Regions from separate parts of the Paenibacillus graminis genome, predicted to be linked through region 1. Evidence: predicted binding sites of a transcription regulator. Region 1 holds the regulator's gene; the other holds the start of a gene.
The links. The regulator LexA, encoded in region 1, represses DNA repair genes until DNA is damaged. The targets are predictions, from matches to a motif close to CGAACATATGTTCG.

Region 1 (16,500 bases):
ATTATCACGGAGGGTGGTATGGTAACACTGACATAGGGGTGAGCGGCACTTTTACAAAGCCCTTCAACCTAGACAATAGGGTTATTCTTTACTTTAAAGTGGAGGCTTCTATGGGCGGCGGATATACCTCTTGTGGGGCGCGCGGAAAACTGGCATACAACTAAATATCTTATGATTGAACACTGTTATGCCCAGGGAGTCAATATATTGATTACTCAAGGGCTGCGCACCATCGCGAAGCAAGACGCATTGTACGCGCAGGGCCGCACGAAGCCGGGGCCAATTGTCACAAATGCCCGGGGTGGTCATAGCTATCACAATTACGGTCTGGCTATAGATTTTGCGCTGCTGCAGCCGGATGGTCGTAACGTCTCCTGGGATATGAATCGGGACGGTAACGGCGATAGGGTAGCTGATTGGAAAGGGGTTGTCCAGCAAGCTAAGGCGCTGGGTTTCGAGTGGGGCGGAGACTGGACCAGTATAAAGGATTATCCGCATTTTCAAATGACCTTTGGACTGGTACTGTCCGCGTTGCGATCTGGAGCAAAACCAACAGCAGCACAGGTAAAAGCGGCGTATGCCGTCATTGATAAATTACAAGGAGAGGCGGAAGAAGACATGAGTAAAATTGAAGTACTGGAAACGCAGATCAAGGAGCTGGCGGAAGTTGTGGCGGGTCTGACCAATAGTAAGGATGCTCTAAAGGGTCAGGTTCTGCAGCAGGCTGGGGAGATTAAGGAATTGGGTAGAGCAATCCTGGAGCTGACAGATACCACCCCGCCAAAGTGGTCCTTGGAGGCCATTCAGGCGCTACATGATACGCCTTCTGTTTTTAACGGTAATCCGGTCATTGATACACCGGACAAGGCAACAAAAACAGAGGCGCGGATTTTTACAGTATTGTACCGGTTGGACTTGGCCCGCCTGAAAGGAGATTAATAAAATCCCAAGCGTTTGGGATTATGAAAAGCCCTGCTGACCATAATAGTCGGCAGGGCTGTTTTTTAGTTTGTTTTGAACCAGACACCACCAGAACCGTCATATTTTCGAGCAAAACTTATGACAGGTGAAGGATCATCCTTCTTGACCTGAAATGCAACCCACCCCTCTTTGGACGAACCCGCATATACCTTTGCGTCTATGTTGGGTTCAGGGAGAACTATTGACATTAAATAGTCGTAATCGGTTCCGGAACTGGATACAAGCTTAAAATCTCCATTCCAAACGTCTACCGCTGCATCCGTACTTTTTTTATTGGAAATAATCTTAACATTCGCTTTTGCCAAAATATACTCATAACCTTCTTTTGCCGGGCTGTTAAGCGAATTCGCTTCACTGATCATTTTCCATGCTTCATCCCCGCGTATGATTTGAGTGATTGAAACTTGACCGGTATACTTTTTCAGAGCGCTATCGACTGTAAAAGGAAGATTGGATCCGACAGCAGCTGGCTTGGTACGACTTGATTGCACAGTGTCATTCGTAGCAGGAGCAGTTGTAGATGCGTTTCCTTTGCTGGTTATAGTGGCCGTTTTTGTTATGCTGTCATACTTTACCGTTGCTCCTAATAGATTTCCAACATCTTTCAATGATACGTAAGGAGCGCCCTTGATCTCTTGAATATCAGCAGACGTAGTCTTTCCATCTACAATCAATTTAAATTTTGTAGCAGCATACGCTCCGGCGGAAAACGTAGAAACAAGGACCAAGCCGGCAATGGCAGCGGTAATCAATTTCTTTTTTTTCATATGTACCTCCATATTTGGTTGATGGAGATAGTTTATCAAATATAGGTAATATTTACTATGTGATTTTGCAAATATTAGTAGAATGAATAAAGTCCTTACGAAATTATTAAGCCAGAATTTTCGGGTGCTACTGGCTGCAGTCGGTACTTATGTCCTGGGAGCGTTTGGGGCATCAGCGGAGGCGATCAAAGTCACCGGTATTATTGCAGTTGTCGGAGTCTGTACCATTACCTGTTGACTGAGGCGTTTGCTGATGTCAAAAGCGGAGCATATAAAAGGTGACAAATTTATCTGGAGATGATAATATAAAATCAATAAAATTTGTAAGCAAAGGTAATTCTATGACAATGAAGGGGCTTTTTTCTTGTAATAAAAGAACAAGTGTTCGCATATAATGGACCCAGGAGGCGATGAGATGTGGAACGTAAAAAGCTTGAAGGCAACGGTCTCTGGGAGAGCAGCCGCATGATGCTGCCGGAGCATAAACAGCGCATCATCGAAGAGGAGTGGGAGCAACTGCGGCGGCAGAAGCCGGTCCTGGATCCTCAGGCAGTGGAGGAAATTGAACGCGCCCTGGCTCAGTTGATGGAGGATCACAGCCCTGTTACATTGACCCTGTTTGATCCGTTCGAGGATAACCTCGCCCGAGGCATTGTCATGCAGCTGGATCGGCAGCGCGGCATCAAGCTGCGTTGGTCGGAAGATGACTGGGATTGGATCCGCGAAGGAAGAGGTTATTTCGGTTTCTACATAATATAAGCCCCGCTGGCCAGTAACGGCTAAGCGGGGCTTATCAGCTTATTCAGCGGTGTACTCGTCTACACTAAAGGTAAGGATTTTATCGAATACAACATAATCTGTGCGTTTTTTATATGGGCCTTTGTTGTTGGAGTGCTTGTTAATTGCGTATGAGCTTGGGCCTCTTCCAGCATCTTTTGCATCGTACCATTTAACGAAAGCGTCGGCCTCTGAAATAGGGAGATCATACTCCTTTTCAATTCCATTAATCAGTGTGATTGTAACTATTGCTCGTTCACTTTCACTTGGTTGTTCTGGCGTAGCAGTTGGTGTTGGAGTTGCACTTGGTGTAGGAGTTGCACTTGGTGTTGGAGTTGCACTTGGTGTAGGAGTTGCACTTGGTGTAGGAGTTGCACTTGGTGTTGGAGTAGCGCTTGGTGTAGGAGTTGCACTTGGTGTAGGAGTTGCACTTGGTGTAGGAGTTGCACTTGGTGTAGGAGTTGCACTTGGTGTAGGAGTTGCACTTGGTGTAGGAGTTGCACTTGGTGTAGGTGTAGCGATCGGTGTAGGAGTAGGTGTTGTACTCAAATCTGAGTTTATTGCTACCTCGTAGATTAAGTTACCCGAGTATGAAAGGCGTATAGACGTAAGATTTACAGGCTGCTTAAACCTGTAAGTAAATGTTTGTTTTTCCAGTGTGGGGTGATAGATCTCGTATACTTTTTGAGTTCCATTATCAAACGCTCTTAACCACAATCCACTACCGTTATGTACTGGTAATGAGGCAATTATGCTTATGCTTTTAACTTCGGTGGGATCAAAAGTCAACTTGTAATCTGAGTCCTTCATTTTAAAACTAGTGGATAGGTCTCCATCAGTTGCCTCAGTATGACTATCAGAAGGATTATTTGTGGAAATAAAGGGTAGTCCGGCAATATGATTTTCAGAAGCGGCATACGTACTAAACGGAACTGCAGTTAAACAAAGAATTAATGTCAGAAACAATGTAAGAATTCGTTTCATTTTTGGACCTCCGTAATTTTAAATTTGGCACTTACTTTTGTTTATATTATCTTCAACTGATAATCACGCTCCTGCCAATTGAAAATTTACTTAAAGTTACTGTAAAACTGATATTTAGGACAAATCCATTACATAGAATACGATAGGTTCTAGAATATGTCTAAACATATGCATACATAGTTGGAAAGGTATATCCATTTTTTGGGACTGAAATCACCCCGCAGCCATAATAAGGCCAGCGGGGCATTTGTCATATGTCGTATTCCGCCCATCCAGGTGGTAGTGGATCTTCCGGTGCTGGCTCCAAAGCTTCCGGCTCAATGATGGTCAGCAGTGGCTCACCGATATCCACCAACACGCCGATCTACATAGGACCGCCCTCGAAAGTGCCTATAGCGACCACGCTGCCGATCCGGCCGCCGAAGCTGCTCGGGTGGCGGGGAATGATCTGGACGCGCTGACCGGGTTTGATGTCAGAAAGTTTCATATGGTGGGAGCCCTCCCGGTCAGCCGCAGGGCTTCCTCCTGGATGTGAAGTTTAGTCAACCATTCCATATCTTGCGTGGCTACGGCCATATTGGAGAGCTGCCGCAGCTTTAGGCTGTCCCAGCAGTAGCGGGCGTTAACGTGGAGGCACTGTAGCAGCTCGGGGCCATGCTCCATTGTGAGCTTGCCGGCTTTATGCAGGTAGTAAAACTCAGCGAGTCTTACATGTGCCGGCAGCATTACCATTTCACCAACAAGATAACGGTATTGGCGATGCTTATTACCAGTGCGGCATATGTGGCAATTACAGTAGTTCTTTCTTTAATGCTCATGGCTCATCGCTCCTTATCTTATAGTTATGTTATAATCGAGAGGAAAGGCGGCCCTTGTATTTCATCCCCCTAGGCCTCAGCCCCTTTCGGGGCCAAGGTTTCGGGATAACTTACCTAATCAGCAAGTAGATGAGGGTGAGGATTGAGTTTATCAAGCCGATGATTGCCGTCACCGTCTTGACTGTTTCAGCTTTTTCCTCTTTCCGCCTTTCTTGTCTCGATTTATCCAATGTGTTCACCTCCTCTCTACATATATAATTATATACGATATTCGTATATATGTCAACGATAATCGTATATAATCGTTCGAGGTTCGTTGAATATTTTACGGAAATCGGGTATATTATTGATGAGGTGAGCATATGTTAAGACTCAAACTGGACAAGCTACTTTATGAAAAAAGGCTAAATGCAAACCAACTATCTAAAACGACAGGAATACGGTACCCCACTATCTCAGATATGGCCGATAATAAATCCAAAGCTTGGTCCCCGGAAAATCTCAACAAGATTATGATTGCATTGGAACTGAAAGACATTTCTGAATTAATTGAGTATGTAGAAGAGCCGCCACAGGAATAATCCTGGACGGCTCAATTTTTATGGCTTTAATATGACTCAAAAGTAGTGCCCACATAAACGCCCACAAAATGCCCACAAAATGCCCACATATAATAGAAGGAAGGCAGTACATTTTAAAAAGTCACCTCTCTTAGTTCCCTTTTATACAAGGCATTCAGTAGCGTTCAGATTGATCTAAAAAGGCCAAACTGTAAACCGCACCCAAGTCCACGAATGGGAAAGAGATCAGTACATGACTCTTTACTAGGATGAAGCAGCCCTTGACGCTAATGCGTCAAGGGCTTTTTTTGTGCAGATATCAAGTTATCCGGTACAGTCGGGGAATATCATTCTAGTCTGAATAAGCGCAGCCATTAAAGCTCTCTGGACCGATCCGGTTAACGTTAACTGAGCTGTTCACAAATAAGGAATAGACGATCTCATCAGACGGTACTGGATTGTAGTCCGAACCTATCAGATACAGCGGGAATGTATTTGTCGGAGTTGTAGCTCCGGGATTTAACTGAAGCCGGTTTGACGCGATCACTGGATCGGTGGCAACACTTCCTCTGACTGCAAAAAGATTCAAGGTGATGAATCCTCCTGAAAACACAAAAAATGTTGCAACTCCATAAAGCTGTACCCTGATTGGCCCCTCAGCTCCAGCGGTATTTAATCCGATCTGGCCAACAAGTACATTTTGGTTTGCGGTTAATCCTACTCCGTTCATACTGCCTGCAGTACTGGCGTTCTGTGAAGTTCTGGCATCAAGAAACCGTGTCATAGTGCATACCCCCAGTAGTATTTGAGATAGACTATGCAAATGGTAGAAGGGGTTCATCCGCAGCACGGCAATTATTTTGATGAATACCTGCCGCTCCTGCACTTGTCGGGTTTCTAGCTGACACCTAGCCCGAAGGCCTAAGAACGTCCGCTTGCTAATTTGCGGGCCTGCTGTGCATGTAATTTTTTCATAGCCAACCTTGCTGCAGGCTGGGCAATGAAGGCTTCGACCCAAAATGCTATGGAAAAATTTCTGGGCCACCGGTAAAAGAAATTTCGCGGCGGATCTAAAGTGATGGAATTGGTTCCTACCCAGGCTCCAATAATCGTCAGGAAAATGGATAGAATACAGCAAAAGCCCCGTTGCAGGGGCCTTTGCTGCGGATTAGGAGTTGGCATACTTGATGATTTCGTCTGGAATTGCAGTTTCCCCAAGGATGGATTCTACTGCCTTCCAGGCTTCCTGGAACTGTTTCCCGCTATAATTGGTGCGACTGCCGGACGGGTTGGACAGTGACATATCAAACACGATAAATTCGCCTGCTTCCTCGATCACCCTAAAGCTGACGGTACGGTCCTTTTTCTGAATTCTAACTTCCTCCAAAGTGCTTCCTCCTTATCATTCAGTCTGTTCTAAACTAAATTAGTCTTACCAAATCCCGCACGGAAAGGCAAGCCAAGTCATAAAAATGACACTTGCAAAAAAAATTTGTTTCTCATGCCAGAATTTAAATAATTAACAGAATGCACTTTTTTTATGGAAAATAAACAGCCTGACTCGTTTACATATTGTTCGGTGCCGCTGTATACTACCTATGTATGGAAATTCTTCTGTCTGAAATGGAAGTCTGTTAATTTGTTATACATATATTCCAAAAAATCAGGGAATTGCCTGTGTGGGTATCAACCAGCCGATAAGGAGGTGCCTTTGTGAAGTCAACGTATAAAGTTCTGACGAGCGATGCCGATTTGTTCGCTGCGGCGCTTTCTCAAGTGAAGGTATATGTCGTTCAGTTAATTGAAGGCAAGCCGCATGTAATTGCAGACTATGCCGGACCTGTGCAGAGATGGACCCCGGATGATGTGCTTGTAGCCGGAATGTGTTACAGCCGGGATGGATTTGAGTTCAGAGTCCGTGTTCCGAAAAAACAGGAAGAATAGATGGCCCAGCCCTGTTCCGGATGAGCTTTTTTCCGTCCTTTACTATGAGCTGCTGAGAAGCGGCTCTTTTGTTTTCTTGAATTTTACTGCCTGATCGCACATACCAATGCAGCATCAATTGCATCTCTTATACTATCAAACGTAAAAGAGGTGTAAATGATGACAGAACGCGAGCGTGCAAGAATCCGCAGAGCGCTGAATTTGCTGCGTGCGCAAAGAGCTATTTTGCTGGAGAGACTGGAAGAAATCAATGAAAATTTACGGCGGGTACCCAATCCCAGCCGGGCCAGACGCGAACTGCTGGCTGCGAGAGCTTCCATACGTGAAGCATTGCGTTTAAATGCTGCAGCAATCCGGTTACTCCGCAGCATTCTGTAGTTAGCTTGGGGCTTAGCAGCAGAAGTCTTGGGATTCAGGGCATCCTTCGGGGTGCCTTTTCAATGATAAGAGGTATCTTAATCTACATAACTGGAAGGTGACGGGAATGGAAGAGAGTTTGCGGTTGCGGCTGGGGCTGCCAAAGCAGCAGGAAACTGGAGATATTGCAGTAACGCCAGCACGAAATGCGGATACGGAAGGGATAACCGTCCTGAATGTATCCAGGGAAGATGTAGAAAAGGGGCGGCTGGAGAATTATCTGCGGGAGTTCAAAAAGTACGAAAAGAAAAGGCTGCGCGGAAAGGTAACCCTGATCTTTAACGGGTATGAGCTAGACCGGAGAGAAATTTATCAGATCCGTGAGATCACGAACTGGGTAGATCGTCTGCTGAAGAATATCCCTTATCTGTTCTACTTTTTAAGCCGGGAAAATTACAGTATGCGGATTGCATTCTTCTGCTTATCGGAAGTGGTGGGGCGCTCTGGAGTGGAAGTGTCCATTACCAGAGAACAGGGCCGGCGGCTGATTGAAAAAGTGGTTAAAAGCGCAGTGGTCCATGCCAGAAAGCTGAAGGAACCCGGAGAGGTTCAGCTCGCACTGGCAGAAGGTATACTGGATGAACTCGGATATGAGCAGACGCGGCAATAAAGCTAAGTGCCTCCGTGATTTTATTCTGCGGGCCATGGTGATGTATACCAGGAGGCACAAGCTGTTTATTGCTTCAATATGTAGAGATGTACAGCTTTACAGAAAGTTAAAGGCGGTAATTTGATCCGCATAGACAATAAGCTGCTTATATTCAATTTCAGTCCCATAACTGGCAAAAGGACGTACAATCACGTTGTCCAGGACAACAAAATTATAGTTGAATGATTTTTCAGGATGCTCAGCACCCAAGTAGGAGATGTATTCGTCTACGATAACATCGTCCATTAGTGATTTGAAATTAAATACATCCTCTTTACTGCTGGTATTCGTAGCTACATTGCCCTCGATGCTGCCGAACGCAGTAAGCAGATTGACTTTGCGTTCTCCATGATTATTGTTCAGCAAAAGGTTAGAGAGCTTACCCAGTGCTTCGACTTTAAAATCGACGTGGGTTCTGACTTTGGATTGATTCAAACCAGGCACTTCCTTTCAAGATTTAATTTTCCAATGTACAAGTTTCGACATATTACTGCACTTTTCCTGTTAGTGCGCAAAATAAATGTTATAACATGAAGGACACCCTGCGAGGACGCTGCTGCACGTCTGGCATAGGTGTCCTTTTCTCTGGTTATTGCCGAATGGTTACCCGGGTTCCAACGGGGACGGTGGCTGCGAGCCACAATACATCCTCATTGTACATCCGAATACAGCCGTGGGAGACCATTTTGCCGATAGAGGAAGGGTCATTGGTTCCGTGAATCCCATAATGGGGTTTGGACAGGCCCATCCAAAAGGCCCCGAACGGGCCTCCGGGGTTACGCTGTTTGTTGATAATGGTATATTCTCCAACCGGAGAGACCGTTAACATTTTGCCAATCCCTACAGGGAACCCTCTAATAACAGTGTTATTGTCCAGCAGATACAGCATCCGCTGTGACAGATCGATAATGATTCGATAGTTGGGCATGTGATCAGCACTCCTTTATGATCAGGATATGAGTGGAGAGGAAGGAGAGTTCTGAAATAATATGCACCAGCGAGTCGGGTAGAACAAATGTTCTTATCGGGTGAAAAGGGCATATGGAAAGACTGGATGGCGAACAAAATAGGTTACGCGGGAAGGTCGGACTGGAGAAAAGGAAAAAGACTGTCCCGCTATTCCAGCGGAGCAGTCTTAATGGAGGGGAGTAAATGCAATGCTAATGAATATCGCGGAATAGACCAATAACTCTGCCCAGAATCGTGACACGATTCAGACGTAGAGGCTCATAAGCCGGATTCTCCGGCTGCAGGCGGATGTGGTCACGCTCTTTGTAGAAGGTCTTAACGGTTGCTTCATCTTCTTCAGTCATGGCCACCACGATATCGCCGTTATCCGCAGTCTGCTGCTGGCGGACGATGACGTAGTCACCGTTCATAATGCCTGCGTCCACCATACTATCACCAAGGACGGACAGCATGAACACTTTGTTATCTCCTACATAATGAGTAGGCAACGGAAAGTAATCCTCAATATTCTCTGTTGCTGTGATTGGCACCCCGGCAGTAACCTTTCCAACGACAGGAATGCGTGTTACCGTCTGAACGAACTGATGAACATTCTCGGAATCCTCTTGACCCAGCAATTCTATTGCACGCGGTTTCGTTGGATCGCGGCGGATAAGCCCTTTCTTCTCCAGCCGGTCCAGATGGCCATGTACCGTGGAGCTGGAAGCCAGTCCTACAGCTTCGCCGATTTCCCGGACAGAAGGCGGATAACCCTTGCTGCGGACTTCGTTACGAATAAATTCCAGGATCGCCAGCTGACGACTCGAAATCTTTGACATCGGAATCAACCCCATATATTATGTTTGGGAAAATTATAACATAGAACTGCCGTTCGTACAAACATAAGTTCTAAAACGCTGGCTAAAATAGCAGGGATTTTGTGAAATAAGCTGTCTTATTCCGGTAAAAAGGAGCATTCAAAAGAAGGGAACAATTGTTCGAAAAAACTATTGATCAAAACACATGTTCGTGTTATATTAATTTCGAAAGTAAGAACAAGTGTTTGGAGGTCGATTAATATGTTAAAGTACAGCACATACCGTAGTATTTACGATGAGGTTCATGAGGACCATACAGCTTCAATGGACAGACTAAATATTAAGAATCTGCTCTTATCTTTTATATCACCCTATCGAACATTAATCCGGAAAGACAATATTGTAAAGCTGGCTATGATTTTTCTGCTGGTGATCTCAGGGTTTACGGTAGTGGGTAATGTGTTTGCAGGATCCGTCTCTTCGGCCAAGCAGGAAAAGAGGGTCGTTGTTGAACGCGGGGATACTCTATGGAGCATTGCACTGAAGAACAAACCGGCTGATATGAAAACGGCTGTATATATAGAAGGAATCAAACGGACAAGCGGTCTAGAGAACAGTAATATTCAAGCCGGAGATGTGCTGACTTTGCCTGTATATTCATACTGAATCAGTACCCATAGATTGATGCTAAGAGCTTTCAGGGAGCAGACCTTGACAAGCTCTTTTTCTCATGGCAAAGTTAGAATGAATTTATAGGGAGGGGAACACATTGAATATTGATGAATTGGTCGCCCGCATCAACGAATTGGCGCGCAAACAGAAGAGTGACGGCCTGAGTGAAGAGGAGCTTGCGGAAAGAGCCAAGCTTCGCGAGATCTACCTGGGCAATATCCGCAGCAACTTCCGTGCTCAGCTCAACAACATTGAGATTGTGGATAAATAAGAGCATGAACAAGGCAACAAGGCAGGAGTTAGTAATGCTCTGTTCCTTTTCATAGATATTTTAGGATGACTAGGGGGAACTGACATGGCCCGTTCTTGGGAAAGAATGGTTCAACGCAACACACAGCAAATTAACAAGCAACGCAAGAAGCAAGGGAAAGAGTCTATCTATGCTTCAACCTCTTCTGCCGCTGCCAAAAGCAGCGATGTTTTTAAAGGCCGCAATATCGTATTTCCGGCAGTACTGATGCTGCTTGGCATTATGTTCTGGGTAGTTGGCTCCATTGATGAAGCTAGGGGCAGCGGTATTCTTGCCAATTGGCTGGGAGTTGTGCTGTATTTTCTGCTTGCGGCACTGCTGTTTTTCCGCCGACCGTATTTAAAGGTAGAACGTGCCAGACTGTCCACCATTAAATATAACCGTGAGCGTCTGCTGCCGGCAGCGGATATTGAGAAGATCACCGTTACACGCGGCACTGTCTCTATTAAGTATAAAGGCAAGCGCACACAGTGGGTGTTCTCCAGACTGATCAACCGTTATGACATTAAGGCTATGACTGAACGTCTGGAGCAGTTTGCCAAGCAGAATCATGTTGAAATAGTGAACGAATAGAAAAGATATAGTCCAGCATAGGGAGAGGGAGAACTATAATGCCGATTTCCGCCGTACTCTTTGACCTTGATGACACATTGCTCTGGGATGAACGGAGCGTAGAAGAAGCGTTCCGCTATGCCAGTGAAGCAGCAGGAGACTCCGTCGATCCCAAGGAGCTGGAAGCAGCGGTCCGCAGGGAAGCAAGGAACTTGTATGAATCGTATGAGACATTTCCGTTCACCAAGCTGATTGGAATCAACCCGTTTGAAGCGCTGTGGGGAAATTTCACGGCCGGTGAACAGCTTGAATTCCGCCAAATGGAGCAGCTGGCTCCTGTCTACCGCAAGGAATCCTGGCGCCGCGGACTGGCTGCGCTGGGTGTGGAGGATGAAGCTCTTGCCGAAACACTGGCGGCCAAGTTTGCCGCAGAACGCCGCAGCCGTCCATATATATATGAAGAAACACTGCAAGTACTGGATGAGCTGAAGGGAAAAGTCAAGCTGCTGCTCCTGACGAACGGTTGTCCTGCGCTGCAGCAGGAGAAGCTTGACGGAGTGCCGGAACTGGTTCCTTACTTTGACCATGTTGTGATTTCGGGGAGCTTTGGCAAAGGCAAACCGGACAAGGGAATCTTCACACATGCCATGAATCTGCTGGACATTACGCCCGGGGAAGGAATTATGGTGGGTGACAAACTGACAACCGATATCCTTGGCGGACTAAGAGCAGGCTTGACTACAGTATGGATTAACCGCACCGGCAAAGCATCCGACCCGGAGATTACGCCGGATTATCAGATTGGACATCTCAGCGAGCTTCTGCCGCTTGTGAAAACTTTATAGCACCTCTTCCGAGAAGCCGTTATCCTGATTTAGGATGCGGCTATTTTTATCGCAAAAAGCATGTATATGAACATTATCACAGTATAGTGGTGAAAAATGAGTTTCTTTACTGATAATTCGATTATTATGTGTATAATAGTAAAGAATGCTTCACAAGATGTCAGCATTATCATGAAATCTACCATTAACCTGGGAGGACTCTAAATGTTGAACTCAAGGAAACTGAATGTGTTGTTATCGTTAATCATAGCGGCAACTGTTTCTGGCTGTTCTGGTGGCAAAGGGGATAACAATCATATGCATGCTGAGTCAAATATGTCCATGGAGCCTATAAAAGTAGAACTGTCCTGGAGCCCGCTGCAGGTTGCTGCAGGCCAGAAGGTGGTCTTTGAGGCGTTGGTTACACAAGACGGCCAACCGGTAGATGATGCGAAAGAAGTCCTTTTTGAAGTCGTCAACAAGAATGATAAGGGCCAGAAACTTGAGTTCGCCGGGGAGTCATCAGGGGATGGTATATATAAAGCTGAAGGAACCATGGAAGCCGATGGAGAGTTCACTGTAACTTCCCACGTAACAGCACGGACTCAGCATTCCATGCCCAGCAAAAAGCTAGTGGTTCAGCCCTAACAGGATAAAAACCAAGACGGGGACTGCCGTCCACAATTACAGATAAAGCAGAGGGGAAAGGAAGGCTTTTCGAAATCCTTTTATTCTGCTAAACTTACTCTAATGTTTTACTGGGGGGATAGAAAGTGGCTAAATTCACACTCGCTGAAAGCTTACAGCAGCGCATACTGATTCTTGACGGGGCAATGGGAACGATGATTCAACAGGTGCCGCTTACCGGTGCCGATTTTGGCGGGGAGGAGCTTGACGGCTGCAATGAAATGCTGGTCCTTACCCGGCCTGAAGTAATACAGGGTATCCACGAGAAATATCTCGAAGCCGGTGCGGATTTAATTGAGACGAACACTTTCGGTGCTACCTCAGTTGTCCTGGCCGAATATGATATTCCGCAGCGGGCGCGCGAGATTAATCTCGAAGCAGCCAGACTTGCAAGGAATGCTGTAGATAAATATGACACACCTGACCGGCCCCGCTATGTGGTTGGAGCTATGGGTCCGACAACGAAGACCCTTTCGGTAACCGGAGGAGTTACCTTCCAGGAGCTTGTGCAGAGCTATGAGGAGCAGGCAGTGGCGCTGATCGACGGCAAAGTAGACGCGTTGCTGCTCGAAACATCCCAGGATACCCTGAATGTAAAGGCGGGAAGCATCGGTATCCGCAATGCTTTTGAACAGTCGGGGATTACTCTTCCGGTCATGATATCGGGGACGATTGAGCCTATGGGGACTACACTTGCCGGCCAGAACATTGAAGCCTTTTACATTTCGCTGGAGCACCTGAAGCCGATCTCCATCGGCCTCAATTGCGCGACCGGGCCGGAGTTTATGCGCGATCATATCCGTTCACTTTCGGCCATCTCCTCCGCAGCGGTGAGCTGCTATCCGAATGCGGGACTGCCCGATGAGAATGGCAATTATCATGAGTCGCCGGATTCGCTTGCCCGCAAGCTTGCGGGATTTGCGGAGAAAGGCTGGCTGAATATTGCCGGAGGCTGCTGCGGGACAACGCCGGATCATATCCGCGCAATGGCTGAGGTATTGGCGGAATATCCACCCCGGGGACTCGACGGGCAGCATCCGCCGGCGCTTTCAGGGATAGAGCCTGTGTATATTGAGAGCGACAACCGCCCGTACATGGTGGGTGAACGCACGAATGTGCTCGGTTCGCGGAAGTTCAAACGGCTGATTGTGGAAGGCAAATATGAGGAAGCTTCCGAAATCGCCCGTGCCCAGGTAAAGAGCGGTGCACAGGTGATTGACGTCTGTGTGCAGGACCCTGACCGTGATGAGAGCGAGGATATCAAGAAGTTTTTGGAGCTGGTGGTTAAGAAGGTAAAAGTACCGCTAATGATAGATACTACCGACCCCAAGGTGATCGATCTGGCGCTGCAGTACTGCCAGGGTAAAGCGATCATTAACTCCATTAACCTTGAAGATGGTGAAGAAAAGTTCGAACTGGTCACACCGTTGATCCATAAATATGGCGCAGCTATAGTTGTAGGCACCATTGACGAATCGGGACAAGCGATAAAGGCAGCAGACAAGCTGGAAGTGGCCAAACGTTCTTATGAGCTGCTGGTGAATAAATACGGTCTGGCGCCGGAGGACCTGATTTTTGATACGCTGGTATTCCCTGTTGGTACGGGGGATGAGCAGTATATCGGCTCCGCCAAGGAGACGATCGACGGTATCCGGCTGATTAAGGAAGCTCTTCCTGAAGTGCATACGATTCTGGGTATCAGCAACGTTTCTTTTGGTCTGCCTGAAGCGGGTCGCGAGGTTCTTAACTCGGTGTTCCTCTATGAATGCACCAAAGCCGGACTGGATTATGCCATTGTGAATACGGAAAAGGTGGAACGCTATGCGTCCATTCCAGAAGAAGAGCGATATCTGGCCGAGCAGCTGATCTATAATACGAATGATGATACGCTAGCTGCCTTTGTTGCCGCTTTTCGCGGTAAGAAGGTGGAGAAGAAAGAGAAAATTTCCAATCTCTCTCTTGAAGAGCGTCTGGCTTCCTATGTGGTGGAGGGAACGAAGGAAGGCTTGATCCCTGATCTCAATGAGGCTCTAACCCAATCAGGACCGCTCGAGATTATTAACGGGCCGCTGATGGCGGGAATGTCCGAAGTCGGAAGGCTGTTCAACAACAATGAGCTGATTGTTGCGGAAGTGCTGCAAAGCGCTGAAGTGATGAAAGCGTCTGTCAGCCATCTGGAGCAGTTCATGCAGAAAGATGAGACCTCTGTAAAGGGCAAGATCATGCTGGCCACCGTTAAGGGTGATGTGCATGACATCGGCAAAAATCTGGTGGAGATCATTCTCTCCAATAATGGTTACGAAATTATTAATCTGGGTATAAAAGTACCACCGGAGAATATCATCGAAGCGTTCCGGCGGGAAAAAGCTGATGCCATCGGGCTGTCAGGCCTGCTGGTAAAGTCGGCACAGCAAATGGTGCTGACTGCCCAGGATCTGCGCACAGCAGGTATCGATGTGCCAATCATGGTCGGCGGTGCGGCATTGACCCGCAAGTTCACCAAGACGCGTATCCGTCCGGAGTATGACGGACTGGTGCTCTATGCCAAAGATGCCATGGACGGTCTGGATATCGCCAACCGGCTGATGAATCCGGAGGAACGGGTTAAGATCGAAGAAGAGGTTCGTCTCGAAGCGGAAGCCGCTGTAGCTGTCGCTCCGCAGCAGGAGCTTCCAGTGTTGACCAGGGCAGTCCGTTCCAAGATTTCGCCGGATGCGCCAGTGTTTACACCCCCCGATCTGGAACGGCATGTTCTGCGTAATTATCCGCTGGGGCATATTATTCCCTATGTGAATATGCAAATGCTGCTGGGCCATCATCTTGGACTGAAGGGCTCAGTGGAAGCCCAGCTTGCCGCTGGTGACCCGCGCACAGTCGAACTGAAGGAGACCGTGGATGGTATTCTCCATCATGCCATGCTGGAGGGTACGATGACTCCACATGCCATGTATCAATTTTTCCCGGCGCAGTCCAGTGGGAATGATATTCTAATCTATGACCCCCGGGATACAGCCACTGTACTTCATACCTTCACGTTCCCGCGCCAGAATGTTGAGCCATATTTATGTCTGGCTGACTTCCTGAAATCCGTGGACAGCGGAACTATGGATTATGTCGGCTTCCTGGTGGTTACTGCCGGTCACGGTATCCGTGAAATGTCGGCTGAGCTGAGGGACAAAGGCGATTATCTCCGCTCCCATGCCCTGCAGGCGGTGGCGCTGGAGGTCGCAGAAGGCCTGGCCGAACGTGTCCATCATATGATGCGGGATACCTGGGGATTCCCGGACCCGGCGGATATGACGATGAAGCAAAGACACGGGGCGCGCTATCAGGGCATTCGTGTATCCTTTGGGTATCCGGCTTGCCCGGATCTGGAGGATCAGGGGCCGCTGTTCAAGCTGCTGTCGCCCGGGGATATTGGCGTCGAGCTTAGCGAAGGTTTCATGATGGAGCCAGAAGCTTCGGTATCGGCAATGGTGTTTGCGCATCCTGAAGCGCAATATTTTAATGTTGAGAAGCAGTAAGCTTCCCTCCGCATACACTCCTTCTGCAGGGACAACACCCTTCAGAGCGGAACCTCCCGTAACCGGGAGGTTTTTTGCTGGAGTTTATACGGGTCCGAAAGATGCTTTTTTGTCCTAAAAAGGGTAAAATTCTCTTCATGAGATTCTGATGAAGGGAAATGCAATGATTCCTGGGCAGAATGAAGAGAGGAGGAGCACTATGGAAATTTACTTTTTGGGTACCAATGCCGGGGTACCAACGCTGCAGCGGAATGTAACCTCGGTTGCA
Region 2 (16,500 bases), 3.5 Mb from region 1:
CTCTTCCTCAGGCATATAAGAGAGAACCACATCTGCACCTTCCCGGGCAAAGGCAACCGCCACCGCGCGGCCGATTCCGCTGTCCGCTCCGGTGACAATCGCTTTGCGGCCGGCAAGACGCCCTGTTCCGCGGTACGTATCTTGCCCCGCATCCGGCAGCGGGTTCATTTCCTGTTCAAGGCCTGGAGGGTTCTGCTGCTGCTCAAATTCCGGACCAGCCTTAGTGTACTGCTTAACCGGGTCCTGCATCTTGTATTGGTCAGTCATTTTATGTTTCCTCCTCTTGAGTTGAATTGATTCCGTCTGGAGAGCCCTTACTTCTTGTAATGTAACCGAGTTGTTTCCGCTCTAAACATAGCTTTTCCCTCCTCCCGCTCAATCGAGTAGGAGGCTACCCATTAACTGAGCAGCCGACCTCTCACACCACCGTACGTACCGTTCGGTATACGGCGGTTCAACCGTATAAGTGCAATTTACGTAGATGCTCGTACTGTGCAGGGAAGTCATAATACCCGGCTTGTACGAGCTTTTCGTTTGTTATGGACCGAGACAGCACCGGGCTTCCGGCCACTCGCCAGTAGCCCAGACGGGAGTTCCCCCATTGGTGGGCCTGCCACTCCGGTATTCCCAGTTTCTTTAGGTTTTGTACCTTTGTTTTGGGCTTCTTCCACTGTTTCCAGATGTACATTCGAAGCCTTCTACGCACCCATTCGCTCCAGCTTTGTAGGGTCCGTTTCATATCGGCTACGTAGAAGTAGCCAATCCAGCCACGAATGTAGGCTTTCACCTTTTCCATGACTTGTCGTACATTCCTGCCCTGACTGCGGCTCGTCAGTTCTTTCAACTTCCTCTTTGCTTTGGCAAGGGATTGACCGTGGGCGCGTATATACAGCCCATTTCCGTTCTTGCCCAAGGCAAAGCCGAGAAACTTGAAATGCTTCCGGGCCACAACGCTCACAACCTTACTCTTCTGCGGATTCATCTGGAGTCTGAGTTTATTCTCCAGGTACTTCCGGCAGGTTTCCAGAAGCCGCGTTGCTGCCCGTTTGCTTTTGGCGACCACCACGATGTCATCCGCATACCGGATGACGTTCACTCCACGGCCCTTCATCTCCTGGTCGAATTCGTTCAGATAAATATTCGCAAGCAATGGAGATAAGGGGCCTCCTTGCGGAGAGCCTTCCTCGGTTTTGCAGTGTACCCCATTCTCCATAACCCCACTTTTCAGATATTTTTTTAATCAGCTCGGTTACACGCTTATCTTGAATTTGTTTACGCAGGAGATTCATTAGCAGCTCATGGTTCAGGGTGTCAAAGTATTTGGAGAGGTCGATTTCGACTGCGTAGCCGTAGCCTTCCTGTGCATATTCTTTTACCTTCCGGATCGCCTGCTGTGCACTCCGTCCGGGGCGGTAGCCGTAGCTTCCGTCTAAAAAGAGCGGCTCAAACAAGGGCTGCAGCTTCTGAGCGATAGCCTGCTGAATCACCCGGTCGATGACCGTGGGGATGCCCAGCTTCCGCATTCCGCTTCCATCTGGTTTGGGAATTTCCTTGCGCCGTACCGGGCTAGGCTTGTATTCGCCTTCCCGGATCCTTTGCAGAAGTTCGTCCTTATGTTCCTGCAACCACGGCAGCGCCTCTTCTACGGTCATTCCGTCGATTCCTGGCGCTCCATGGTTGCGTTTGACCTGCTTGTACGCTCTGTTCAGGTTATCTCTGTCCAGAATCTGTTCGAGCAGGTCCGCTGCACCGCCTCTTTCTCTACGTTCCCGAATGCCGGCACTCCGCGCTCCCGCATACTCTTCGCGTTCCACGCTATCCCTTTGCCGGCAGCCCTTTCGGTATTCTGCTTTCATTGCACCGACTCTCCTTTCCGTGTGTACTCGAGACTTACGATTGTTTGGCCCTTCCCGAAAAAAAAAACTTCCCGGTACTATGGCCTCTGCTGACTTCTCACAGCAAGCTTTACTCCGTCGTTCGGATTTTTTTTCCTACCGGACGTCTGTGAGACCTCCCCGGGTAAGAGCGATAACCTTCCCCTCATCTATCTGCCACATTTACATGCTGGGATTCGGGCAGTATTGGACTTTGCTTTGATATGCAAGCTCGTCCGTCCCAGTATGCCTTGTATGTGATTTCTGTTCGTCAGACCGAGGTTTTGCCTCCGGCTTCCTTCAGATTCCGCCTCGCGGCGGACACCCTTGCCTTTGGCTAACAGTTCCTACTGCCAAGCCTGTAGCGGACTTTCACCGCCGAGTTATCGCCCATGCCGGGCGCACATAAACGGCAAGAAGGCACCCTCTAAGGGTGCCTTCTTGCCGTTTATATCTGGTTGCACACTCTAAATCTGCCTTGATATTCTCGTCTCCACAAACTCCTTGATTCTCTGGACCGTGACTTCCGGGTCCATATTTTGAATTAAAAACTCCGATTCTCTTTTATAGACTACTTGCTCCGTATAATTTCCCAAGTACTCATCTATCAGGTCAAACGGAGCTGCTTCCCGTTCCAGCCGCAGCTGGATATCCTTCTTCGTCACGTATATAAAAATCCGCAAGGCATCCTCGCCGTATTTCTCCCGAAATGCCCTGACACCTTCATGATTCACCACAACAATGACAGCATTATGCTGTTCCAGACCCTTCACAAGCTCAACCTCTGCAATGCCATAGCGCCCCCGCTCTAAATGGACTGACTGGATGAAGGCATGCTTATCGGCCATTGCTTGAAAGTCACCCTCAGAGATGAAATGATAATGCTCCCCGTCCCGCTCCTGAGAACGAATCGCACGTGTAGTATAGGGGATGACATAAGGGATTCCAAGAGCGGCACTAAGCTCTTTGGCCGTACGCTTCCGCCCTGCACCGCTTGTTCCGGTTATGATAACAATTTTGGGATCGAAGGTTTCTGCTGGCGTCTCCGCAAGTTGGTCCACACTCTCCTGCTCGGCCACCAGTGCTTTGGGTGTTCTCAGCCAGTTCCACATTGCCTCTCCCGTATGCCTGCCGAAGACTTCACCAGCGGCACCGGGATTCACCTCCTTCACATGCAAGCTATACCTAAGCTAATTCGACAAATATCTCCAAATCCCTCTGGCCCCAAAAATAAAAACGGCCTTGCTGTAATAGCGAGGCCGTTTTTTCTCCATGCTGATTATCTTAACTCTTAAATATGATGAACACTTGCACTACAATAATTTGAATTCAATCCAGTCAATCTGCAAGCCCGGCTTAACGAAATCCAGCTTCATTTCATACAGGCCGGCTTCCAGCCGGACCTTCACCAGCTTCTGTCTGATCCATCTGCCGTCCGTACCGTTCGTCTGAATAGTGGCCAGCATCTGATCGTTCAGTGTCACATTACATGCACTCTGCGCCAATTCCGTTTCGGTGCTCATGATGCCCACGATAATCCGGTACTCCCCGGCTTGTTCCACATTGATAACAGCCCGCCCGGCTGCATCCGGCTTCACCTGTGCATTGTGGGCCAGCGACTGTGCCTGTTCAGCTGAAAGAGTCAGGTTGGCCTTGAAGCTCTCGACCGTTTCCTCACTCACATGCGGTCTTGAGAATACTGGCGCATTCATAATGAATCGGCAGATATTCATCGCTGAGCGCTGCAGTTCGCCCCGGGTCAGCGTGCCATTGTCCAGCGAATCCAGCGTATTGTCATCATAGGCATTGACTTCGGAGCCATAGTTGCTTACTACCATGTATAAGTCATTTTGAGCACGGACCATCCAGTTTGTGTTCTTGCGGTCTGCCGGTCCCCCATCCACAACATCATTCATGATTGCCCACCAGTCGGTCATCACGATGCCCTGGAAACCCCATTCTCCGCGTAGGATCGTAGTGTTCAAGTCATAGTTCGAAGCGGCCCAATGTCCGTTAATCGGATTATAGGAGGTCATGACCGAGTTGGCCCCACCCTCTTTTACTGCAATCTCAAAGCCCTTCAGATAAATCTCACGGACAGCGCGTTCAGATACGATGGCATCCACCTTGCTGCGGTGCTTCTCCTGGTTATTGCAGGCAAAGTGCTTGAGGGTGGCATTAGAACCGCCTCTCATAATCCCGCGCGTGCATGCTGCCGCAAAAACCCCGGAAATCAGCGGGTCCTCCGAAAAATACTCAAAGTTGCGCCCGTTAAGCGGACTGCGGCGGATATTCAGTCCCGGCCCGAGCAAAGTGTCCACACCGTTTCTGACCAGCTCCTGGCCTTCCATAACATACAGCTCTTCAACCAGCTCGGCATTCCAGGTAGCTGCAAGCAGTGTACCGATTGGAACCTGAGTTGCCTTGTGTCCGCTGTCCATCCGGATCCCGGAAGGGCCGTCTGCCGTACAAGCTACCGGAATCCCGTAGTTGAACAACTGGTCGCTGACCCCGCCAAAAGCCGAAGCCGTCCCCGGTGTAACCAGCGGACTGCTCATCCCTTCCCCTCTGACGATGACGGCCAGATCCTGGTCGCTCAGTTGCGCGATGAAGGCGGTCATGTCTACTTTTCCATCACGGACATCCCTTAAGGTATAGCCTTGATTGCCGGTCTGTTCAAGCGTTGCGGGCAGATTCTGCTCAATCCGCTCTTTCATCGAAACCTTGCGTGTGGGTACGTCAACATAGAGCAGTTCGTAGGAGCCGTCTTCCTTCCGGGCGCCCGGCTTCATCCGCGTAAAGCTTTCGGTTGGCGCCAGCGCCTCTTGCAGCTGTTCAGCCACCTCAAGAGCATCCAGCACATATCCGCTGCGTCCCTCTACCTGCACTTCCGCCAGTTTCTTGATGCTGCATCCTGCATAAATACGGTAGGTCCCCGCTTCCAGCACATAAGCAGAAGGATGCCCGGTCACACCGGCGTCATCATAAGAGGCCATCGAGTGAACCGGGAAGCTCACAAGGAGGCGCTGCGACTCACCCGGCTGGAGGACCCCGGTTTTGCCGAATGCCGCCAGCACTTTGGCCGGTTGTCCCAGCTTGCCTTGCGGTGCTTCGTAATAGACCTGGACAACCTCTTTTCCGGCATAAACGGTTCCTGTATTGGTTACGTTCACCGCGATTTCAACATACTTCTTACTGTCCCGGCTGACCAGCTTGGCTTCTTCCGGCTCGATATTGAAGGTGGTATAAGATATCCCGTAGCCGAACTCGAACTGAACCTTTTCCGGGCAGAAGGTTTCGAAATAACGGTAGCCCACATAGATATCTTCCTGATAGAAGTTTTTGAACTCATTGCCGTAATTTGCAGTTGAAGGATAATCGTTGATGGAATACGCGATGGTATCGGTTAATTTACCACTTGGCGTCACTTCTCCGGACAGCACGTCGGCAATGGCATTGCCTCCCTCCATCCCGCCATGCCAGGAGTAAATCACACAAGGAATAGGATGCACATAGCTGGTATCATTCAGCCAGCTCATATCCATAATATTCGACACATTCAGCACGACGATGGTTTGCTCAAAATAAGCCGTTACCTGCTTCAGCATCGTCTGCTCGTCCGCCGTTAACTGGTAGCTTCCCGGCGCATCGGCGTTATCCTGATCTTCCCCTGCTGTGCGTCCGATGATAATAACCGCCTTATCCGACTTGCTTCTGGCCTGGGCTACCAGTTCATCGGTCAGAGGCATTTCCTGCTGATTCCACGGCTCTGCCGCCCAGGCCCCGCCGCCGTTGTCAAAGGGATTGTGCTCGATCCACTTCTCATAGACCGCCGCCAGCTCTTCGTTGACAGCAAGGTTCTTTTTGCTGCGCAGCCCAGCCAGCAGGTTGGTGGTGTAGGAGACACGTACACTCCCGCCCGAACCTGTGCCGCTGCGATAATAATTCACCTGGGTTCTGCCAAACACCGAAACGGTTTCACCATCCCGCAGCGGAAGCACCTGGCCTTCATTGCTCAGCAGCACCGCGCCTTCTGCACCTACAGTCCGGCTGAATTCTGCAAAGCCTTCTAATGGAACTCCTAAATACTGTGTAGTCAATTTCTTTTCCTCCTGATTGTCATTTGCCTATCCAGTGCAGGTTCTATAGAAGGCCCTGCCCCTTCCGAAATCTCTAAGATTTTGCGAACCTATGCATATCTATTACTATAATGAATCCACTTTCGAGAAGCAAAGGTATTGTACTCTATCGCTCTGTAAGTATCTGATCTTCCCCTCTGCCACGTTATCTATACAGAAACCCTTGACCAGCAATACAGACCTGTAATCTCTTCCACCCCCTCACTCTCTTTACCCGGCAAGTAGAGCGAAATACGGTCTTCGCCCATCCGGACCCGGAGCAGCTGCTCCAAATGATAAATTCCCGGTGTGCCGCTGCCATTACTGTACACAGCCCCGGCTGCAATGGCAGCCACTTGAGCCGTGACCGCCGATTCCCGGAAGCCCTGTATTACATACTCAGCGGTTGCTTTTGCCCCATTCTTCAGACCTGTTGCCTCCACCTTGATGGCATAACGTTCTGTACCGCAGCGGATTTTGCCAAAAGAACGCACAGCCGCCGCACGCAAACGTCCGCGCCTGAGCCAGCGGAGCAGCCCAAGCTTCTGGAGCAATGCTATCCCGCCGGTAGCCGCCCGGGAGTCAAAGCATAGGCGGGTAGACACCGAAGGGATGCCTAATGTCTGCGGCAGAATCAGCTGGTCGGAGAAGGGGAAACGGTAGGCCCGGCGTATTCCAAGGCCTGCACCCCAATCTGTTCTTTTGGCACCGGTAAAGCTGTCTACATTGGCCATCTTGCCATCCTGCAAGATTTCAAACCGCGCAGAGAGGTTGTCAACGGTCCATTCTATGGCTGCCTGTCCGTGGCTGTCGCCCAGCCCGAGCATTATGGCAATATCCAGCTGCTGAACCTCATCCATCATCAGCCTTGCCTCGCCCGCAAGCAAATTGGTCAGCCCCGGGGCCAGCCCTACACTGAGTACCGCAGTTGCTCCAACCTTATTGCCAGATTGGTTAAGGCGCGCCATTTGTCCGAAAAACGCAAGATTCGCCGTAATATCAATATAATGAATCCCCCCGGTCAGGCAAGTCTCTGCAAAAGAGCTGTCCTGCTGATCCAGACACATTATCACCATTTTAACGCCGCGCATTTTTTCTGCGGAAAAAGCTTCGGCGGCATCCATTTGTAACGGACTAACTCTGCCTCCGGTGCTCTTGCAGAACTGCTCCGCACGATCCAGACTTCTGCCTGCCGCATAGACGACGCCCGGAAACCTGTCACTCAGCAGCAAGCAGATTTGTGCCCCCACATGGCCATATCCGCCAATCACAACAATATCTGTTCTCATTCCGCGCTCCTCCTGCAGCAGCTATCCATGCGGCCCATACCGTCTTTCATAGCAAACCCTCCATTTTGATGATCGGTTACCATCAGATATAATAAGAACTATTCTCAATTATCAGGACCGGACATCAAATACACTATCCCACATTTATGGGATTTAGGGAGGGCGGCATCATGAAAGAAGCAGCTATTCGGATTACCAGACTTCTTCAGGAACTGGATGGGGACCGGGAACTGTCATCTCTGATGTACAGGGAGATCATGTTAACAAGGCTAAGAACGGTGCTGCCTTTTGATGCGGCCTGCTGTACGTCCGTCGATCCTGTTACCCTGCTCACCACAGGTGCCATGACTGAACAGGGCATTGAAGCCATTCACGGCAATCTCCTGGATAATGAGTATCTGGATGACGACTACAACAAATTCACCGACCTGGCACAGGCTCCGGTTGCTGCAGGGTCCTTATGGGAGGCAACCGCCGGACAGCCGATGCGGAGCCGCCGTTACCGTGAGGTGCTGCATCAGGCAGGTTTTGGGGATGAACTGAGGGCGGTTCTTAAGGTAGGGAACGCTTGCTGGGGGTTTTTGACCCTGTTCCGCCAAAGGGGTGGCGGCTATTTTCAGCCTGAGGAGATAACACTAATAAGCGATGCCGGCCCCTTAATAGCCAGCCAGCTAAAAGCAAAGGCTCTCAGCCGGATGCGCGGCTCTGGCCTTGAGCAGCCACTGGAGGAAGGCATCCTAGTGCTTAATGAGCAGTTGGTTCCAGTAAGCCTTAATTCCGGAGGGAAATATTGGCTGGACAAGCTGCGGCTTACAGAGCGTCAGGCACCGCAGTCCTTACCCGGCCCCATTCGTTCGGTCAGCTTAAGAGCGTTGGCTGAAGGGAAGACTCCAGACCGCAGTTTTCCGGGAGCAAAGCTCTGTGTTCCAGTGGAGACCGGGCAATTCCTGACGCTTACAGCCAGCAAGCTTGAAGGACCTTCCGGCCTTGTTCAGCTTGCAGTTTCTTTTACGGCAACAAAGGCATCAGAGCTGCTCCCCCTGATCACCGAAGCATATGGCTTGACGGAACGCGAGAAAGAAATCGTAGACCAACTGTCGAAGGGGAAATCCACCAAGGAGCTTGCCCAATACCTCCATATCTCTGCATATACAGTACAGGATCATCTGAAATCCATTTTCACCAAAGCTGGCGTCAGCAGCCGCAGAGAGCTTATTTGGCTGTTATACTCACAATATCATTCCAATTAGCCCATGGGTGAAATGAAAACTCCAAAAAACCTGGTCATGCAGACTGCCGGACGTATTCGGTTATTTCCTCCGATGCTTCATCATCCGGTTATACATCACCAGCGCGGCAATAATCATCCCGATCATCGCAACACTGCTTGCCGAATCCGGTGACATTCCAAACATGAGGCACACGCTATTCACCAATGTTCTCGTAAGCAGCGCAACCATAATCAGCATCAATGGACGCCAAATATTATACCCTCTCATCCCCTCAACACTCCCGTTCTATTATTTATGACAACTAATAATGTTTATGCTCCTAGCTATTAGTTGCTATTATAGCATAAGAAGGAATGCGCATACATTTTCGCAAAAAAGCCCGGCATCACTCACTCCATCTACCTTTGACAAGAACACATGTTCGGTATATAATTCCCAATATGAGGGGGATTCTGTATGGATATGATGGAGAAACTAGAAATTTTAACGGCTTCGGCCAAATATGATGTCGCCTGCACCTCCAGCGGTTCAGATCGTAAGAACCAGGCCGGCGGCCTGGGCAATGCAGTCAGCATGGGGATTTGCCACAGCTTTGCAGCAGACGGACGCTGCATTTCGCTGCTTAAGGTACTGATGACCAACGGATGCATATACGACTGCGCTTACTGCGTGAACCGTAAATCCAACCAGACACGCCGGGCTGCACTCTCGCCAGAAGAGCTCGCGGATTTGACCATGCAGTTTTACCGCCGCAATTACATAGAAGGCCTGTTTCTCAGCTCCGGGATTATGCGGAGTCCCGATTATACAACCGAGCAAATGATTGCCGCTCTTGAACGGCTAAGGAACACCTACCACTTTCGGGGCTACATCCATGTGAAGGCGATACCCGGCGCAGACGATGTGCTGCTGTCCAGACTTGGCTTGCTGGCTGACCGCATGAGCGTCAATATCGAGCTGCCTTCGAGAGAAAGCCTCGGCCGGCTGGCTCCCGACAAGAGCAAGAACTCTATTCTGAAGCCCATGTCCCTGATTAAGGAAAAGATTAACGAGAACCGATCGGATCTCGTCAAATATAACCACGCCCCCCGCTTCGCTCCAGCCGGTCAGAGCACCCAGATGATTATAGGGGCCACGCCTGACACGGACTACCGTATTCTGACCCTCACCGAAGGGCTGTACCGGAAGTACGGCTTGAAACGTGTGTTTTTCTCTGCCTATACACCTGTGGTGGAGCATTCCCTCCTACCTGCTCTAGACACCAAACCGCCGCTGCTGCGGGAGCACCGCCTCTATCAGGCCGATTGGCTGCTGCGCTTCTACGGCTTTCAGGCGGGTGAATTACTGGATGAAGCAGCACCCAACTTCAATCCCCTGCTGGACCCTAAATGCAGCTGGGCGGTGAACCACCGGGAGCAATTCCCGGTTGAAATCAACCGTGCTGCATATGAACAGCTGCTGCGGGTACCCGGAATCGGTGTGAGGAGTGCACAGCGGATTGTGAAGGCCCGCCGGGCCGGAGCTCTGGACTTCGCTGCCCTGAAGAAGCTTGGCGTGGTACTCAAACGCGCACAATTCTTCATTACCTGCAAAGGCAAAATGCTTGAGGGCCTAAAAGTAAGTGAACACACCCTGCTGCGTTCACTTATGTCCGGGCAGGAGCTTGCCGCGCTAGAGCCGCCGCAGTACGAGCAGCTCACCCTCTTCAACGACTCCGATCTCGCAGCGCTGCCGGCGGCTGGGATAGCGGCGCATAAGAGAGGAGACTGGCCTTGATGTTTACAACGTCTTCGTTGGCCTATACCTACGACGGCAGCTTTGAAGGCCTTCTGTGCTGTGTATTCGAGAGCTATGAGTGGAAGGAAACCCCGCTCGCCATTCACTCGGACGGAGAAGAACAAGGCCTGCTGCTGGAATCGAAATGGATTGCTACCGACCGCAGCAGAGCGGACCGGGTGCTGAAATCGCTCCCGCTGCGCATCTGTCCTGAGGCAGAGGAACTGGTGCGCCTGGGATTCTGGTCATGCACGCCGGACAAGGAGCTGCTGCTGCTGAATTTTCTATACCTCGGCTTCACCCATGGCCGCAAGGTAATGAACATGCTTGCTGACGATACGGTTAATACCCTGCATAAGGCGGTTCAGCAGCTCCAGCGGGAGGCACATCTGTACCTGGGGTTTGTGCGCTTTTCTGTGTATGGACCGGTTATGGCGGCGGTCATTGAACCCAAGGGATTCGTACTGCCCGTCATTCAGGATCATTTCTGCGACCGGTTCTACGGCGAGAGCTTCATGATCTACGACAAAACCCACCGCATGGCCCTTATCCACCAGCCCGGACGGCAGGCCATTATTCCGCTCGAGGAATGGATACCGCCGGAGCCGGATGCGGCTGAGGAAGAATACCGCCGCCTGTGGAAGGGATTCTATAACGCCATCGGTATCCGCGAGCGCAAGAACGACCGGCTGCGGTCCTCGCTGATGCCCAAGCGGTATTGGAAGCACCTAACGGAGATGAAAGGCAGCACAACAGCAATAAAGGACAGCAAGCCCACAGGCAGCTGCACGAGGCTGGAAGAGAGTCCGTTCCGGCTGGAAGATGGTGAAGGTTCAAGCCAAAACGATTTAATCAGAACAGCAAATCATCATCCTGGAGGAGATTCAAATACAACGATAAAGGATAAATTGAGTTCTAAAAGAGTTATGGAACAGTCAGGATTAATTGTTGAAGGACTTGCGAGGAATGAAGTTTTGAAATGGGGCAAATACGAAGATGTTTGTCACTTAGGAATCATTCTTTCCGAATGGTCGAATAGTAAGTCATAAAAAAAGAGGGGCAGAAGCCCCTCTTTGCTATTTTTCAATACATCTCAACTATTAATCGATCCTATCACATCTCCTCATACACAGCCGGGTCCTGATCCCACAACCGGCCGTCCTCCCTACTGAGTCCAGAGATTACCTGCATCTCCGCTTCCGACAGCCCGAAATCGAAGATATCCAGATTCTCCTTCTGGTGCTCTATAGTACTTGCCCGGGGGATTGGGATCGCGCCAAGCTGAATATGCCAACGCAGTATCACCTGGGTAGGCGTTTTGCCATGAGCTGCCGCAATGCTTCCAATCGCTTCATTCTTCAGCATATCATGGCCACGGCCCAGCGGGCTCCACGACTCGGTGACAATGCCGTGTTCAGCATCTTTGGCACGCTGATGCTCCTGACTGAACCAAGGATGCAGCTCCACCTGATTGATGCTTGGGGCGATACCCGTCTCCTTAATTAAACGTTCGTTGTGCTCCGGCAGGAAATTGCAGACTCCGATGGAACGGATATAGCCACGCTTTTTCGCCTCGATCATCGCTTGCCAGGCTTCCACATACTTATCCACCTTGGGATTGGGCCAATGGATCAGATAAAGATCGTAGTAATCCAGACCGCCTCTATATAATGATTCCTCAATCGTTTCAAGCGCTTCCCGGTAAGCGTGATGACGCCCCGGCAGCTTCGAGCAGATCAGCAGTTCTTCCCTTGGCACCGGGCTCTGACGGACCGCTTGTCCCACAGCTCCTTCATTCTCATAGTTGAACGCCGAATCAATCAGACGATAGCCGGCATCAATCGCGCCTGTCAGCACCTTTACCCCCTCTGCCCCCTTAATCCAGGCAGTTCCGAAGCCAATCGCCGGGACCTTCAAGCCATCGTTCAATACCTTTTCCGAAATACCTTTATTCATTCTGAGAACCTCCTTCACCCGTTTCACATTAAAATAGCACTTCTTCACACAGTAAGCAAAAGCCCCAGGTCGCAGGAGTAAACTCCACCCGGCATATACCCTCCGTAATCGGAAGAACAAAACGGCTACACCGTTCCTGACTGGAAAGATTTCAGTTTAGCGTTGCCTGGAGAATCTTTTTTGAATTCTTCGACAATTCCAAGTGGAAAAAGGTTAACTAATTTGCCGGAGTATCCTGTTCTCCGTAGGTTAAGTGGAAAAAGGCACACTAATTCAGCTCATTTTGCTCCTGACGGAGCCATATGGCCCAATTAAGTTTCCTTTTTCCACCTAATTCCCAAAAATTATAGATTTGTGGGAGAAATAAGTTCCTTTTTTCCAACTAGCACTGCTCACCTGCTAAAAAATAAAAAAGGATGCCCCGGCAGCCATTTTCATGACGTTCAGGACACCCCTATAATTGATTTTTATACCTTTAGTTCAAAGCCTTCCACACCCAGTTCTCTACCTCCGGCAGGTCGATGCCTTCTTCACGGATGTATTGGTTGTGCTTCTTCACCATAGCATCCATTTCGTCCGCGATAGCTTGATATTTACCGGCATCAGGCAAGCTCAGTACAGCCTCCTTCGCCAGGTCGAAGCGGTCCATCTGATTCAGTACACGCATATCGAATGGTGTGGTAATATCGCCGTTCTCACGGTACCCGTGCACATGCAGGTTATGGTTGTGGCGGTCGAAGAACAGATCCTTGATCAGCCCTTCATAGCCATGGAATGCGAAAATGACCGGTTTATCCTTTGTGAAAAATTGATCAAACTCAGCGTCAGATAAACCGCGCGGGTCCAGCTTCTGGCTTCTCAGCTTCAACAGATCAACCACGTTGATGTAGCGGATTTTCAGGCCGGGCAGCTTTTCATGCAGGATGGAAATCGCAGCCAAGCTCTCCATGGTAGGCTCAGTACCGGACGAAGCAATAACCACATCAGGCTCTCCACCCTTGTCGGTGCTTGCCCAGTCAATGATTTTCAGTCCTTTGTCCACCAGCTCTTGTGCTTCGTCAGCCGAGAACCATTGCGGACGGGGATGTTTGGACGACACAATCAGGTTGATCTTCTGACGGTCATTCAGAACCGTGTCGAAGACAGCCAGCAGGGTATTGGCATCCGCCGGCAAATATTCACGGATAAATTCCGGTTTCTTGTCTGCCAAGTGGCCGAGCAAGCCCGGGTCCTGGTGAGTGTAACCATTATGGTCCTGCTGGAACACTGTCGATGTTGCGATGACATTCAGGGACGGAATATCCGCACGCCAGCTTTGGTCTGTCGCTTTGCGCAGCCATTTGAAGTGCTGGGTAATCATCGAGTCCACTACACGCAGGAACGCTTCATAGCTTGCGAAGAAGCCGTGGCGGCCTGTTAATACGTAACCTTCCAGGAAGCCCTCTGCCTGATGCTCGGATAACTGCGAATCGATAACCCGTCCATAAGGTGCGAGGAATTCATCGTGCGGTTCCTTGATTTCATCCATCCATTGGCGTTTGGTTACTTCAAACACAGGACCCAGGCGGTTCGACATCGTTTCATCCGGTCCAAAAATTCTGAAGTTGCGGTTCTCTTCGTTGAGCGTTACAACCTCTTTCAGGTATTTGCCCAGTACCGCCATATCTTGGGCAATGACTTGCCCGGGAACGGAGTTATCGAGCGTATAGTTGCGGAAATTTGGCTTGTGCAGGTCTTTAATCAGGTTGCCGGCGTTAGTCACAGGGTTCATTCCCATACGTCTGTCGCCAGTAGGCAGGATTTCGGCAAGCTCTGCATTCAAACGGCCATTCTCATCGAATAATTCTTCAGGTCTGTAGCTGTTCAGCCAATCGAGCAGCGCAGGTGCATGCTTCATGTTCTTTTGATCCACTGGAATAGGAACCTGGTGGGCACGGAAAGAACCTTCGTTCGGCACTTTATCCCATTCTTTTGGACCGGTCCAGCCTTTAGGTGTACGGAAGACAAGCATTGGCCATAATGGACGGGCAGTGTCATTGTTTTCACGCGCATTCTTCTGGATTGCTGCAATTCTCTCGATGATGGTATCCAGAACCTTCGCCATTTCCGGGTGCATCAGATCAGGATTTTCACCTTCCACAAAGAACGGTTCCCAGCCCATGCCTGTGAAATATGCGGTTAACTCCTCTTTTGACATCCGGGACAGAATCGTCGGGTTGCTGATCTTGAAGCCGTTCAAATGCAGAATCGGCAGCACTGCGCCATCTGTAACCGGATTGATGAACCGGTTGGAGAGCCAGGAAGCTGCCAGCGGCCCGGTTTCAGCTTCCCCGTCACCCACTACCACTGCAGAGATCAGATCCGGGTTATCCAGAATCGCACCTACGCTGTGGGATAGGGAGTAGCCGAGTTCTCCGCCTTCATGAATCGACCCTGGAGTTTCCGGAGCCGCATGTGATGCCACACCGCCAGGGAAGGAGAATTGCTTGAACAATTTTTTGAGGCCAGGGATATCCTGCGTGATTTCCGGGTAGATTTCGGTGTAGCTTCCATCCAGATAGGAGTTGGATACCATAACCTGGCCGCCATGGCCCGGACCTTCAACATAGAACATATCCAGATCATATTTGCAAATCACGCGGTTCAGATGGGCATAAATAAAGTTCTGGCCGGGAATGGTTCCCCAGTGTCCAATAGGCTTAACCTTGACATCTGCATCCTTCAAAGGTTCTCTTAACAACGGGTTATCCTTCAAATACAGCTGTCCTACCGATATGTAGTTAGTTGCACGCCAGTAAGCGTCGAGTTTGGCTAAGTACGTTTTTGATGAATAATCCACAGGCAGAGTTGACAATCCCATTTCAATCCACTCCTAATCCATTTTTCTTTATCCTGAACCTAATTACTTTCACAAGTACATCATACCTCTGCGTTTATAAAATTCAATCATTTTAACAATTGATACGGTCCAATTTTGTGAAATTTTGAACATAGTATGAAAATCAGAGCAATACTTTGTAAAATAGATTTTATTTTATGCAAAATGTAATTATATTCAATTCAATATTTAGAAAAAAAGGCCTTAAGTTCACTAGATGATCTGGACAACCTCATTCCAAATACGGTATTATTCTGGTGGAATTTATCCGCAAATATGGAAAGAAAACAACCCGCTTTTACACTGCGATCAAGAAGGAGAACAAAATAACAGTGAGAACATCATTTATGCCCTCCCGCTTCCGCAATCCGGTAATACTTACAATCATAGGACTCCTCACTATCGCTGCAATCGGCATGATTATTTGGATTGGACTCGGCTTATTCTTTGCCAAAAGCGGACATTTTTATCAAAAGGGTATCATCCGGGCCTTAAATTCAACGTATCAATCTAAATTTGTAATCGTGTCTAAAGAGGGACTGAATAATGATGGGTATCAGGTGTTAAAAGCGTCACCGGCGAATGACCGCAGCCTGGTATTTACGGTAAGCCGGGCCAACGGCCACGTTGATGGCGGCCTTCCGCTTTGGAGACAGCTCAGCGACAATTATGAGGAAACCGCACAAATAAAGTATTACCCTCTCCTGGTAAAAAAACATTTTGGAATCGGCTTACAGGATATTCCTGTTTCGGTTTATCGGGGGACGGATTCATCCCGTGAGATATCCGATGAAAATTTCATCGTGGTGACCCGGGGGAATCTGGACGACATCGCCTCCAGAGCCAAAGCATTCTTCAGTGAAGCGGAAAGCCATCGTCTAAAAAAACTGTTTTTCCGCTTCGAGGATGACATGAGCTTTTCCTCCGAAGATGCAGGCACAGAGCCTCAGCGGTTCGAAATGCCGGGCTTTGAGTTCAAAGTAGGAGAGCACTGGAAAAAAGGGTTCCGGGCTTTGAGTGAAATGGAATTCAAACAGAAGATGGTAAGCCAGATTGGAGGGGGGATTGCCAAACGGGTATCCTACGCTTTTGATGCGGAATATCCGGGTACGGGCGGGGGCTTCTCTATCAAGTTTAAGGAGAATGACCTGAACAACTTTGAAGCCAAAAAACAGTGAATCCGCGCTAAATCGAAGCTATAGTTAACGAGCCGACCTAAAAAGGACCGGGAAATTTCCCGGTCCTTTCGTTATTGAACTGATACAAACGTGTTGAACTTCAAATATTTATAGTGGAACCGCATATGCGAAAATTCGAAGGGCGTGCCATTGTCCAGGAAGAATATTCCCTCCATAATCCCCACAGGTTCATTTGCCT

Region 2: the regulator LexA is predicted to act here: its motif matches at 8,924-8,937, upstream of PGRAT_RS01230 (putative DNA modification/repair radical SAM protein).

What each region holds. Positions count from the first base shown of each region.
Region 1 is NZ_CP009287.1:3,962,594-3,979,093, reverse strand. It holds gene PGRAT_RS34665 (M15 family metallopeptidase) at 208-939, shown strand; gene PGRAT_RS16690 (stalk domain-containing protein) at 1,005-1,748, opposite strand; gene PGRAT_RS16685 (YolD-like family protein) at 2,166-2,507, shown strand; gene PGRAT_RS33930 (hypothetical protein) at 2,547-3,509, opposite strand; gene PGRAT_RS16675 (DUF7667 family protein) at 3,993-4,235, opposite strand; gene PGRAT_RS16670 (helix-turn-helix domain-containing protein) at 4,690-4,908, shown strand; gene PGRAT_RS16665 (hypothetical protein) at 5,240-5,671, opposite strand; gene PGRAT_RS16660 (hypothetical protein) at 6,056-6,274, opposite strand; gene PGRAT_RS16655 (hypothetical protein) at 6,601-6,831, shown strand; gene PGRAT_RS16650 (hypothetical protein) at 6,988-7,209, shown strand; gene PGRAT_RS16645 (hypothetical protein) at 7,316-7,858, shown strand; gene PGRAT_RS16640 (hypothetical protein) at 7,955-8,332, opposite strand; gene PGRAT_RS16635 (L,D-transpeptidase) at 8,487-8,825, opposite strand; gene lexA (transcriptional repressor LexA) at 9,058-9,684, opposite strand; gene PGRAT_RS16625 (LysM peptidoglycan-binding domain-containing protein) at 9,925-10,329, shown strand; gene PGRAT_RS32445 (DUF896 domain-containing protein) at 10,433-10,606, shown strand; gene PGRAT_RS16620 (hypothetical protein) at 10,691-11,218, shown strand; gene PGRAT_RS16615 (HAD family hydrolase) at 11,257-12,042, shown strand; gene PGRAT_RS16610 (FixH family protein) at 12,247-12,669, shown strand; gene metH (methionine synthase) at 12,855-16,232, shown strand; gene rnz (ribonuclease Z) at 16,432-16,500, shown strand, end outside.
Region 2 is NZ_CP009287.1:260,473-276,972, reverse strand. It holds gene PGRAT_RS01265 (SDR family oxidoreductase) at 1-249, opposite strand, end outside; gene PGRAT_RS33950 (group II intron maturase-specific domain-containing protein) at 455-1,150, opposite strand; gene PGRAT_RS34615 (reverse transcriptase domain-containing protein) at 1,071-1,856, opposite strand; gene PGRAT_RS01255 (guanylate kinase) at 2,342-3,046, opposite strand; gene PGRAT_RS01250 (glycoside hydrolase family 3 C-terminal domain-containing protein) at 3,188-5,974, opposite strand; gene PGRAT_RS01245 (saccharopine dehydrogenase family protein) at 6,163-7,281, opposite strand; gene PGRAT_RS01240 (helix-turn-helix transcriptional regulator) at 7,452-8,531, shown strand; gene PGRAT_RS01235 (hypothetical protein) at 8,592-8,780, opposite strand; gene PGRAT_RS01230 (putative DNA modification/repair radical SAM protein) at 8,970-10,289, shown strand; gene PGRAT_RS01225 (TIGR03915 family putative DNA repair protein) at 10,289-11,338, shown strand; gene PGRAT_RS01220 (aldo/keto reductase) at 11,403-12,245, opposite strand; gene PGRAT_RS01215 (phosphoketolase family protein) at 12,721-15,105, opposite strand; gene PGRAT_RS01210 (hypothetical protein) at 15,456-16,301, shown strand; gene PGRAT_RS01205 (GntR family transcriptional regulator) at 16,373-16,500, opposite strand, start outside.